DNA from 3 places in the Ornithinibacillus salinisoli genome. Region 3 is predicted to be linked to each of the others. Evidence: riboswitches for the same ligand, from Rfam matches in the RefSeq annotation. Region 3 holds a riboswitch; each other region holds the start of a gene.

Region 1 (4,290 bases), on a different contig from region 3:
TGAATTAATGTGATTCCATCAACGGATTCGTTAAAACCTTCTCCATCAATATACTCTTGAAATGCATCCATCGAGTTAAAAAGTTGAACTCCAAGACCTTTACCTGCACGATTGTGTTTTGTGATAAACTTTTTACCTGCAAATGATTGAGCCGCTTTTAATATTTTTTCTTTCCCAACTGCTGCAATTGTTTTCGGAGTCTGTACACCTTGTTTTTCAAGTTCTACATATTGTAATACCTTACTAACTTCCAATTGTAGTGCACGACTTCCATTAATTACAATTCGATCATGTTGCTCCAACCATGCCAGTATAGAACTCGTCAATTCTGGTGAATAACGATGTCCTCTCGTATGTGAAGAAGCACTCATCCTACTATAAAAGATCCCTTCTGGTGGTGCCGAGGAAAGATCAACATTTCCCTTATCTACTAACCAATCTTCATATGGAAGTTGTAATTCTTCCAATCTCTTCAATAGATGCTCTGTCCATTCATTATTTTTGTGTATGACATATATTTTACGCAAGGCTCTTATCTCCTTTATGATTAGTATGTTTGTCTATTCGTTACGAAGTTCTTCAACTTTTGGCATGACTTGATTTGCGAAACGTTCCAACTCTTCCAGTTGTGGTGAGCATTGGAGTAATAGTAAATCAACGCCTGCTTGCTCATAAGCTAATATTTGCTTTGCAATTTGCTCAGGTGTTCCAATTAAATTTGGACGCAATCCCCTGTTCGATACAGAATAATCCTGAAGTTGAATTTGTTGTTCTAGTTCAGACTTAGATGTAAAATCCTTAAAGCCAGCATAACCACTAGTATCTTTTACTGTCGTAATTCGCTTTAATTCTTCTTGGGCCTCTTCCTCTGAATCCCGACAAATAACATAAGCTGCCATACCAAAAGATTGTAACGGTTCATGCCCAACTCTATTTCTTCTCTCTTTCATATCTGTAATTTTCGCTTCTATTTCTTCAACTGTACCGCCATGCATCACATAGGCATCGCAAAGTGATGTGATAACCTGTTTTCCTTTTTCACTCTCTCCGCCAGCGTATAAAACCGGGTTAGGACGTTGAACAGGTTTTGGAGACAGTACGGTATTTTCTACTTGATAGAACTTACCATGATAGGTAAAGTTCTCTTCAGTCCACAATCCCTTTAAAATCTCCAAAAATTCGGTTGTACGATCATACCTTTCATCATGCTCCGTAAAATCGCCTCCGTATTGTTTCGCTTCCCCTTCCCACCAGCCGGAAACAACATTTAATGTAAAACGTCCATTACTAATATGGTCGATATTTGCAGCCATTTTCGCTGTTACTGCTGGATTATGGAATACAGGTCTTACTGCAGTCATAATTTCAATTTTTTCTGTTACAGCTGCTAACGCTGCAGCTGTTGACCATGCTTCAAGTGAATCCTGTTCTGGTCCTTTTATATCATTTAAATATAACTCAGCAATCAGTGTTGTATCATAGCCCCACTGCTCAGCTGATTGAATGACCTTCTTTGCGTAATCATAGGTCGGAGGCATATCCTCGAACTCAACATTTCGTAGCCATCCACCAAATATCGGTAACCAAAATCCATACTTCACTTTCTCCACTCCTCTTCTCAATTTTTATAAAAAAAGACTGTTTTCTAAAAGTTTGTTGCTTATTCAAGTAATGAATTTTACTGAGTAATTTACATAGACTGCATTAAAAGATTCAAAAAACCCAAACAAAAAAACTCTTCTCCATCAAGATAGGAAAAGAGTTTTATGACCTGGGTAAAGGGAATTCTCTCTCCTATCTTTCAAGCAAATGCTTGCAGGAATTGGCACAGTATTCCATATGGAACCTGTTGCCGAGGCTTCAAAGGGCCGTGTCCCTCCACCTCTCTAGATAGAATTAAATATAAAATATTTAATTATTAAAACTTAGCATATAGAAAGAAATAAATCGTGTCAACCATTTGAACTCACAGAAAATTCATCTTTAAGCAACCTTACAATTTGGTCAATTACTTGTGGACCATCATCTTCATCGATAATATTATTCAACAAGATGGAAAAAATAAGTTTTTCACTACTTGCTGTATCAACATAGCCAGATAACGTACTTACGCCAGCTATGGTCCCGGTTTTTGCTTGTACAGCAATATCGTTCATTCGAGACCTTAACGTTCCGCCTATCATTCTTTCAGGATTTCCCGAGACAGGTAAAGAATTGTAATAAGTGGAAAACCAATCTTTTTCCTGTACAAGATACAATAACTGAGTAATTTGGTTTGGCGGTAGTAGCGTTACATGAGAAATTCCAGATCCATCTCGAATAACTAGGTTCTTCGTATCCAGTCCCATTTTTTCTAGTTCGGATTCCACAACTTCGATACCTTTTTCCCAACTTCCTTCACCATGGACAAACTGCCCCATTTCTTTCATCATTACTTCCGCATGTACATTATTGCTTAATTTCATAAATGGGATTAGTAGTTCTGATAATGGCATTGAATCATGAGTGAAGAGTAATTTACTATTCTCTGAAACGATGCCACGTTTTACTGTTCCAGTCCATGTAATTCCTTGTTTCTGAAGAGCTTGTTTAAATAAATCCATGGCATATTCAGTCGGTTCCCAAACAGCCATCCATTCTGTTACATTAGCAGCGCCAATAGGAATACTACCTTCAACTGTAAAGGTATTGGTACCATGTTTCCGCTCTAGTGTTATATCTTCTTCCACACTTGCAGTACTCGTTGTAGACGTATTTGCGATTTGGATATATGGCGTATCAGGAGAAATAGATACTTTAGGCTTTTCCCCTACCTTATTGCCTGGAGTTACTTGTACTATTACTGAACCTGCATCATAATCTTTATTCGGAGAGGCTGTTAGAGCTGAAATTTGAGCACCATAATACCAGTGTTCATCTGTCCAATCTAAATCCCTTGATAACCGTACATCATCATACCAAGAATCATCTCCAATAATATCTCCATCAATCATCTCTATACCGTTTTCACGGATTTCTGTAGCAAATGCTTCAAAGTCTTCTTGAAGTAATGTAGGATCACCTTTTCCTTTTAAATAAAGATTCCCTTTTAATGTATTGGACTCTAATTTTCCATTTGTCCAAATTTCAGTTGAAAATTGATAATCTTCTCCAAGTACGTTCAGGGCAGCAAAACCTGTCAACAGCTTCATATTAGAAGCAGGTCGGAGTCGGGTATTCCCAAAGTGTTCATAGAGCAGTTTACCGTCTGAAGCGGATCGAACACTAATGCCAATTAACGCTCCTTGTAATACTGGCTCACTCCTCAGATAATCGTCCAAGCTTGTTATTTCAATAGCCTCTGCCTCCAGATTATTAAGTACGGATTTACTTTCATGTTTCAAGGTATTTTTCCCCTCCACTGATTGGGCCTGTCTACTTTCAGGGCTAGAAGAAAATGTTGCGATAACAAAAACTATAAAGAAAATTGACAGTACACCAAACCCAATTTTATAGAAATTCAATACAACCATCTCCCATATCATACACTTCCCTTATAATGTGTGTTCAAAAATGAGGATGAAAAGGACCAAGAAGTTCGAGGCGGTATAGTTTCGAGCATTAGGAAAGCTCCCCTGAGTCTGCATCGCACGTAGGATAAGTGTTCTTCTTATCCAAGGAACGGAATGTATGTATTTAGATACATGAGCAAGGCTGCATCGAGAAACAACTTCAATGCTGCCTTGTACCGAGGAATATGCTTCTATGAGTATGCTAGGAGACGCAGGTACACCGCTCTTTACGCAGAAACAAACCAACGAGCTTCCACAGGATGTGGTGACTTCGACGTTCGACACAGGACGTGTCGGTAGTTAGTCGAAGATCCCCTATCTAGATGTGTCATTTTTACCGGAATTTTTGAACATCCATTTATAGTCTTTACATCGAATGCCCTTTTTAAAATTTATTCAAGCCATTTTTGTATCATGATGAATTTCATAATTTATCGTTAGGAATGGGAAGGTAAAAATCTTCATATGATGCTGTGCTTGCAATACACCATGTTCTATTTCCTTCACTTGAAAATCCTCTTCGAGTGGAAGTTTTAACAAATATTCTCTAATAGCTAGATAAATTCCCGGATCTGTTTCAGTACGCGAAGCTTGCTTACTTGATAGCTCTAAATGACTCCCTTTTTGTTTAAGGTGTAAAACTCCAACCATTGTTGATCCTGGTAATGGCAAAGCAATATTCATATATGTTTTTCCGTCCGTTTGATGATATGAGTACAGCGCAACAAAAACAGTCTCC
Region 2 (4,290 bases), on a different contig from region 3:
CAGCCCACTAGGAATCTATCAATACCATTACGGAACACTTGAAGAAACTGGAGAAGAACTCCATCCCACACATCTGGCAGGGAATTATTTACCCACGCCAGCTCATGGTCTTGTATCCATTGAATGGGCGGAGCGTTTTAAAGGTGATGCACCAATTGATGCCATTCGGGTGAAGGTTGCCGGAATTGATGGTTACACGGAAGCAGCAGCGAAAAAAATTCGTGAAGTTGCTGCAGATATGGAAGCAAAAGGTTTGCATGTTGATATTGTGGCAGGTGCCTCCCACCAGACATTGGCAGTTGATGTTGAGGAAATCGGTACGGTATTACAGCCTTGGACAACCTTAGGTGCCGCCGATACCATACTTAATAGTTGGAATGTATTCGGTGCCGCGACAGGTTCGGCATTTTTACTCATTGCCTTATTAGCATTGATTGCTCGTTTTCGAGTAATGAAAGCAGAACAATCTACGGAACGGGAACGCCTTGCAAAGATAGGGTGGTCCACTGGTATGATTCGCAAGTTTTACCGAGGTCAGTGGCTGTGGCAGCTTTTCGTAAGTGTCATCTTAAGTATCACCCCCCTCCTATTCATCTACGATTTGCACTACATGTTATTAATTGGATATGGTGGTGCACTCTTACTGATCTTGGGATTGAAATGGATTATCGATCATTTTTATGATGAATCACAAAACGAGAAACGGATATTTAAACCTAATCATTCCTTAATACTAACCAATATTCGTTACTACAAATCACATATAATTGCAGCCGCTATACAGCTGTTACTGGCTACAGGACTTTTGGCATTTATCATAACCTTGTCTGAAGCCACTGTTCGTCGGATGACAGAAACGAATCTCGGGTCCTATGTTCATTGGCAGCTAAATGACCAGCAATGGCTATTACTTACAGGGATGATAGCTTTAACAATTTTCACACTGACTGAATCCCTCTTCCGGCTTTGGCAAGCAAGACAAAGGGATATTCAAATGTTGTATAAGGTCGGTTGGCATAATAAAAGCATTCGAAGACTATTACGTAAAGAGACTTTTTCCTGGGTTGGGTTGATCGTTTTGATTGGCTTGGCTTGTGGTACTTTCTTCGTATTTACTACGACCGGATTCACCTGGGGGATGATAGTAACGAGTTGTATCGTTGCTTTGGTTGTATTTACTTTCGCAGCACTATTAAATGAAACAGTAATTGGTCGTATGCTTATTAACATTCAGAAAGGATGAGTGAAATGGAAATGATAATGGAATCATTATCAAAAACGTACAAATCGTCAATTGAAAAAAAGCTAGTTTTAAATAACATCTCTTGTCACGTCAATAAAGGAGAATGGATAAATATTATTGGCCCATCAGGTTCAGGGAAAACAACCTTATTGAAGTGTGTTGCTGGCATTATGAATGCCGATGCTGGATCAAAGGTATCTATTGGTGGTTTAGATATGGGAAATGCTTCCGAAGAAGAAAAACGTGATTTTCGACGACGCAATATCGGATACATCTTCCAAGAGTATGAATTGTTTTCTGCATATACTGCTAAGCAAAATGTTATGCTTCCCGAATGGCCGTATAAAAAAGAAGCAGAATTGCGTGAGCGATCGGAAACTTTATTGCGAACATTGGGATTAGAGGATCGGATAGATGCAGTTCCAACAAACTTGTCAGGGGGAGAGAAACAACGCGTGGCAATTGCTAGGGCACTATTAAATGACCCAAGTCTTCTTATTTGTGATGAACCTACCGGAAATCTCGATCGAGCTTCTCGTGATAATGTTCTTCACATATTAAAAGAATGCCAAGCAGAAGGAAGAACGATCTTTTTTGTCACTCATGATTACGACGTTTTACCATATGGTGACCGAGTCTTTCAATTGAAAGACGGAACAATGGAAGAAATAAATAAAAAATCATTCATTCTTCAACCTTAATAATTACTGCTTGACATAGTTTCTACACACGTGTATCTTAATAGTTATAAATTTAATAATTTTTAATTTCTTATCTAGAGAGGTGGAGGGACTGGCCCTTTGAAACCTCAGCAACAGACTATTATAAGTACTGTGCTAATTCCAGAAGCGAAATGCTTGAAGATGAGAAGAGTGAACGGTGTTTATCAACCTCTTCTTATTCTGAGAAGAGGTTTTTTGTTTTAAAACCCCTTCTCAGGCAAAAATCTCAATAAAAGAAAAGGGGAAATGAATAATGACGACAACATTAACAAAAGCACCTTATCGTGCTGACCATGTAGGAAGTTTACTGCGACCAGAGAATCTACATAAAGCAAGAGCAGATTTTAAAAAAGGAAACATTTCAGCAATAGAATTACGCGAAGTTGAAAACAAAGAAATCAAACGAGTTGTAGATAAACAAATTGAAATTGGTTTAGAAGTAGTTACTGATGGGGAATTCAGACGAACATGGTTCCATTTAGACTTCCTAGAACATTTAAACGGTATTGAGGGCTATGTACCGGAACATGGATATAAATTCAAAGGAGTGGAAACAGAAAAATATGACGTTCGTAATACTGGAAAAGTCTCTTTTAATGAAGACCACCCTTTTATCAAAGACTTCCTTGATTTGAACGAAATTGTAGATGGTCGTGCAGTAGCTAAGCTAACAATCCCAAGTCCAAATCAGTTGTTTAATAAAGGAATTCATAATCCGGATATCTACCCTGACATCGAAGAATATGCCAGAGATATTATTCAGACGTACCAAGAAGCTATTCAGGCATTTTATGATGCAGGAGTTCGTTACCTCCAGCTGGATGATGTATATATTGCCGGTCTTTCTTCAACGAACATCCCATTTAATGATGGAAAATACACGAGAGAATATTTAATCGATCTTGCTTTACGTGTTGCTAATGGAGCTTTGGAAAACAAACCAGAAGATTTAATCGTAACAACACATCTTTGTCGTGGAAACTATCAATCTACTTGGGCATTTGAAGGAAGCTATGCTCTCATTGCGCCTACTTTGTTAGCAAAAGAAAAAGTTGATGGGTTTTTCCTAGAATACGATGATGAGCGATCCGGTACATTTAAACCATTGAAGCATATTCCAACAGGTGGGGCGCGTGTTGTACTAGGTCTAATTACATCGAAACACGGTAAATTGGAGGATAAGAATACCATTAAAGCACGGATTAAAGAAGCTTCTCAATATGTACCTTTGGAACAGCTTTGTTTGAGTCCACAATGCGGTTTTGCATCAACCCATCACGGAAATAAACTAACAGAAGATGAACAATGGGCAAAACTAAAATATGTTGTTGATCTCGCAAATGAAGTTTGGAATAAACAGTAATTGATAATTAATGAATTATCTTTGAAGTGAATGTTATTAGGCAAAATATGTACTACAAAATAGCAGGGGAAATTTCTATCCGTTCTCCTGCTATTTTTCTATGTTTATCCTTTATGTTTGTGCAAAATATCGGTTATGAAGGACTCTCCTATGCCAAAATTTAAGTAAATCTCCTTCATCGGTTATTGGTAATATATAAAACAAATGTACCTTCTTTAAATGAACCCGTTTGGATTAGAAAATAGCCTTTTTTTGCATTTTTCTCGTAATTATTGGTATTTTTTAGTATATAATATATAATGTAGCAATTTTCAAAAAGAGGAGAATTACAATGTGGTGGTACTGGATTGTCGGAATTATTATTCTACTAATCGTAATCGAGGAATTCATTTACTATCTAGAAAATCGAATCGCTTTCGGAAAAAGGCAAGGAAGAATTAGTGGTTGGATACATAAATTAAAAAAGAAAGAGGATATACCTATTGATGATGGACCACAAAGAAGAAGGAGACGCTAATATGTAAGGATGCGTCTCCTTCTTCTTTACCCCTACCTTAAACTTTCAAAATATTATGTGGATAATTTCCCTGTTATTCTGTAGAATTAATTTTAATATACTATGAAAGGAGAACCTGAAATGTTATCCGACCAACAAATGCTACGAATTCCTGGGCCAACACCTATTCCTCCTAGTGTTCAACGTGCCATGAGCCAACCTATGATTGGACATCGAGATCGAGATACAAAAGAACTACTTCGAAAAATCAAACCGAAGCTAAAACCGATTTTCGGTACAGTACAGAATGTCGAAATTCTTGCTGGAAGTGGAACTGCTGGACTAGAGGCAGCTGTGATTAATACGGTACAGCCTGGTGATGAAGTTCTAGTAATCGTAACCGGAGCTTTCGGTGAGCGCTTCGTTCAAATATGTAACGCCTACAACATAATTACTCATCAAATAC
Region 3 (4,290 bases):
GACTTATATTAATCTTCAAAAACCAATTTGTCAATGCATTTTTATACATTAATTAAAATATTTATTTGGTAGCGTTTTCTTATGTTTACTCTAAAAAAGGTTTAATTTTGCAATTCGGTCAGCAGCTTCCACTAATCTTTCTTCACTTTCTAGTAGACCAACACGTAAATACCCTTCACCATGGGGACCGAATCCATTACCAGGTGCCGTTACGACATGCGCTTTTTCCAGTAAGAGATTTGCAAACTCTTCTGATGAATACCCCTTTGGAACTGGTAACCATGCAAAAAATGTTCCTTTAGGTGCCTCCACCTTCCATCCAATCTCATTTAATCGGTCAATAAATCGGTCTCTTCTCCCTTGATAGATTTGTACTAACTCTTCCACGGATTTTTGGTCTCCTAAAAGTGCCTCAGCAGCAGCTTTCTGAATTCCACCAAATAAACTAACGTATAAATGGTCTTGAATCAAATTAATACTTTCTATTACCGAACGATTGCCAACTGCAAAGGCAACTCTCCAGCCTGCCATGTTATAGGTTTTTGATAATGTATAAAATTCTACCCCAATTTCTTTGGCTCCTTCTGACTGTAGAAAACTCTGTGGTTTTTCTCCATCAAAACCAATCGCACCATATGCAAGATCATGTGCTACACAAATATTGTAACGATTTGCTAGTTCAACCGTCTCATCAAAGAACGCTTTTGTAGCAGTAGCTGATGTTGGGTTATTTGGGTAATTCAAAAACATTACCTTTGCTTGCTCTAAAGTTTGTTCATCCAGCATTGCATAATCCGGCAAAAAGGCATTCTCCTTCAATAAAGGCATCAAAGCTGTTTTTGCATTAGCTAAGGCAATACCAGACATATAATCCGGGTATCCAGGATCTGGCAAAAGTGCCAAATCCCCACGATTAAGCAAGCACTGACTCAACTCAACCAAACCTGTTTTAGCACCAAATAAAATAGCAACTTCTGTTTTCGGATCAATGTCAACTTCATACTCTCGTTTGTAAAACTCGGAAATAGCTTCTTTTAAGAAGAAATGCCCTTGGAATGGCGAATATTTATGGAAATCTGGGTTGGAAGCAGCCTGTTTTAATTGATCAACAATATGTGGAGGTGTTGGTAAATCAGGATTTCCTTGACCAAGATTGATAATATCATGACCTTCTTTTGCTAATGTTTGTACGTTTGAAACTAACTTAGCAAAAAACTGTTCTGGTAGTCGCTTTAATAAATCGGACTGCTCAAATTCTTGCATTGCTATCACACTCCTTAAGAACGATGAAATTCTAGTTATCTATAATAGCTACATGCTTCCGTTTTGTAAAGTTATTTTTTACCTTGACAGAAAATATATCGAGTGCAATAATTGTCACAACTATATCAAACTCTTATCAAGAGAAGGTGGAGGGAATGGCCCTATGAAGCCCGGCAACCGGTAATGTATGCATTACACGGTGCTAAATCCTGCAGTGCTACTGCAAAGATAAGAGGAAGAGCCGAGCGTATGATACCTCTTCCTTTTGGGAAGAGGTTTTTTTATTTAACGATATGGGAGGAGTCGTATATGCAAACACTAGAAGTGAAAGGTGCACCCAATCATTATGTATGTCATCAAGGCGTACTGAAAACATTACCTACTAGATTAAAAGAAAATCAGCTTACGAAGGGCATTCTTCTACATGGTAGAAAATCATGGGAAGCTGCTAAGTCCTATTTTCCTCATTTTGATATACCCGTAATGAATGTACTTTATGACGGAGAGTGCACCTATGAGGAGGTACAACGAGTAAGTGAATTTACTACTGATCATGGTGCAGATTTTGTTTTAGCAGTTGGTGGTGGAAAAATAATGGATATTGCGAAAGCGGTTGGAAACACTGTTAACTTACCAGTTATCCTAGTACCAACATTAGCTTCTAACTGTGCCGCATGGACGCCATTAAGTGTTTTCTATGATCAGAAAGGAAACTTTTTAACGTATGATGTTTTTTCCTATAGCACATTTATGGTTCTTGTTGAACCAGACATCTTGATTGATTCACCCGTTGCATTTATGCGAGCTGGGATTGGAGATACGATCGCCAAATGGTATGAGGCAGATGTCCTAACGCGTCATATGACACCAAAACCTATCGCAGTTGAGATTGCCATTCACGCAGCTAAACTATGTCGTGATGTACTATTAGAAGAGGGAACCGTGGCAATTACTGCAATGAAGGCGAAGCAAGTTACTCCTTCATTTGTTCGAGTAATCGAAACCATCATTATGTCAGGTGGGATGGTTGGTAGTTATGGTGATAAATATGGCAGAATAGCCGGAGCACATTCTATTCATAATGGAATAACAACGATTCCAGAAACACATGTATACATGCACGGGGAAAAAGTAGCATATGGTGTATTAGTTCAGATCGCTTTAGAAAATCGATTTAATGAAATCGATTTTCTATTGCCATACTATCATGAACTAGCATTACCAACTTCGCTTTCGGAATTAGGTATTACGGAAAATACGGATAAAACCATTCAACTGATCGCAAATGCCTCCACTAAATCCGGGGAATCCATACATTTGATGGGAGTCTCGAATGCTAGCGAATTAACCCAAGCAATGCAATTATTGGAAGAGCATGTAACGAAAAAACGCTTAGCCAAGGAGGGATAATATGGGATTGAAAATAGCCTTGTTACAAATTGATATTACTTTTGGAAGTCCCACGGAAAATTATAGACACGTTGAAAAGTTGTTCACTAACCTGAATCAAGTCGACACTGTTGTTCTTCCAGAATTATGGACCACCGGCTATGATTTGACACGATTGGATGAAATTGCTGACGAGAATGGGAAGGATTCGTTTGCATTCATTAGTAATCTCGCCAAAAAATATAATGTAAATATTGTGGCAGGTTCGGTTGCTAAAAAGCTACCAGACTCAAATGTGACAAATACGCTATTCATTGTGAACCGTAATGGGGAATTGGTAAAAGAGTATAGTAAAGCACATCTATTTCGCTTAATGGATGAGGAAAAGCACTTGGTTGAAGGACATGAAAATGGACTTTTTGAATTAGAAGAGCATTTTAGTGCCGGTGTTATTTGTTATGATATTCGCTTTCCCGAATGGATTCGTACTCATATGCTTGAAAACACTAAAATATTATATGTTGTTGCGGAATGGCCGAAACCTCGTATTGACCACTGGCGAGCATTATTGATTAGTAGAGCGATTGAGAATCAATGCTTTGTTGTTGCTTGTAACCGCGTTGGATCCGATCCTAATAACGAATTTGGTGGACACTCTATTATTGTAGGTCCATGGGGTGAGATAATTTGTGAAGCAGATAATGAAGAGACAATCCTTTACGGAGAAATTGATATAGATCAAGTGGAAAAAGTACGAAAAACGATTCCTATATTCAGTGATCGTCGCCCTGATATATATAAACTATAAACTTCATTTTAAAATTGTTATGACTCCAGTACCCGTACTGGAGTCATTGTCTATACATAATTACCCATGTAGCTGTTCATATAAATGTTCCCATTTTAATTCAAGTTGTTCTTTTTCTTCGTACAACGCCTGCAACTGCTCTACATTTTTAATGGCTTCTAGTTTACATTCTAGATCCATAATCTGTTGTTCTACTGTTTCCATTTCCACTTCCGGGTTGGGTTCCTTCCTACGTGGTTCTTTTCGCTTGCTCGTTTGGAGACGATGGCTTTTCTTTATCGAAACTTTTTCTTGACTTGTTTTCATTTCCTCCATATTATCCCTTGCCCAGGAATAATCACCATCAAAACCATGGATTCTTTTGGAATCGATCCAATATATCTTTCCAAATAACTTATTTAGAAAATAACGGTCATGAGAGACGGCTAGAATCGTACCATTATAATCCGCTAGCACTTCTTCCAAGACTTCACGTGACTCGATATCTAAATGGTTTGTTGGCTCATCTAACACTAGAAAGTTAATGTCTTGATACATCAGCTGAGCCAATCGTAACCTCATCTTTTCGCCACCACTTAGCTGGGATACTTTTTGAAAGACATTCGGACCATAAAACAAGAATCTTGCTAGTATATTCCTAGCTTCCCCTTCCGCAACTGCGACATACTTTCGAAATGCCTCAATAATAGTTTCTTCTTCTGTTCCGACAAAAACATGCTGTGACAAATAGCCGATTTTCACATTACTACCTACCCTCACTTCTCCTTCATCTGGTTTTAATTCCTGTAAAATCAGTTTAATTAACGTCGATTTGCCGGTTCCATTTTCCC

What was found. A riboswitch is a leader RNA that binds a small molecule or an ion and turns the genes downstream of it on or off. The one in region 3 is predicted to bind S-adenosylmethionine.
Region 1: another riboswitch for S-adenosylmethionine. It lies ahead of ACFSTA_RS04940 (LLM class flavin-dependent oxidoreductase); the one in region 3 lies ahead of ACFSTA_RS04270 (iron-containing alcohol dehydrogenase family protein).
Region 2: another riboswitch for S-adenosylmethionine. It lies ahead of ACFSTA_RS01065 (5-methyltetrahydropteroyltriglutamate--homocysteine S-methyltransferase); the one in region 3 lies ahead of ACFSTA_RS04270 (iron-containing alcohol dehydrogenase family protein).

The regions. Positions count from the first base shown of each region.
Region 1 covers NZ_JBHUMI010000009.1:6,347-10,636, reverse strand. Annotated here, with positions in the region: gene ACFSTA_RS04945 (ATP-grasp domain-containing protein) at 1-527, opposite strand, end outside; gene ACFSTA_RS04940 (LLM class flavin-dependent oxidoreductase) at 561-1,601, opposite strand; SAM riboswitch class I at 1,792-1,897, opposite strand; gene dacB (D-alanyl-D-alanine carboxypeptidase/D-alanyl-D-alanine endopeptidase) at 1,953-3,503, opposite strand; gene ACFSTA_RS04930 (YndJ family protein) at 3,948-4,290, opposite strand, start outside.
Region 2 covers NZ_JBHUMI010000003.1:194,328-198,617, forward strand. Annotated here, with positions in the region: gene ACFSTA_RS01055 (hypothetical protein) at 1-1,243, shown strand, start outside; gene ACFSTA_RS01060 (ABC transporter ATP-binding protein) at 1,249-1,944, shown strand; SAM riboswitch class I at 2,012-2,113, shown strand; gene ACFSTA_RS01065 (5-methyltetrahydropteroyltriglutamate--homocysteine S-methyltransferase) at 2,219-3,328, shown strand; gene ACFSTA_RS01070 (hypothetical protein) at 3,660-3,845, shown strand; gene ACFSTA_RS01075 (pyridoxal-phosphate-dependent aminotransferase family protein) at 3,966-4,290, shown strand, end outside.
Region 3 covers NZ_JBHUMI010000008.1:123,418-127,707, reverse strand. Annotated here, with positions in the region: gene ACFSTA_RS04275 (pyridoxal phosphate-dependent aminotransferase) at 91-1,263, opposite strand; SAM riboswitch class I at 1,394-1,498, shown strand; gene ACFSTA_RS04270 (iron-containing alcohol dehydrogenase family protein) at 1,573-2,673, shown strand; gene ACFSTA_RS04265 (carbon-nitrogen family hydrolase) at 2,675-3,460, shown strand; gene abc-f (ribosomal protection-like ABC-F family protein) at 3,521-4,290, opposite strand, start outside.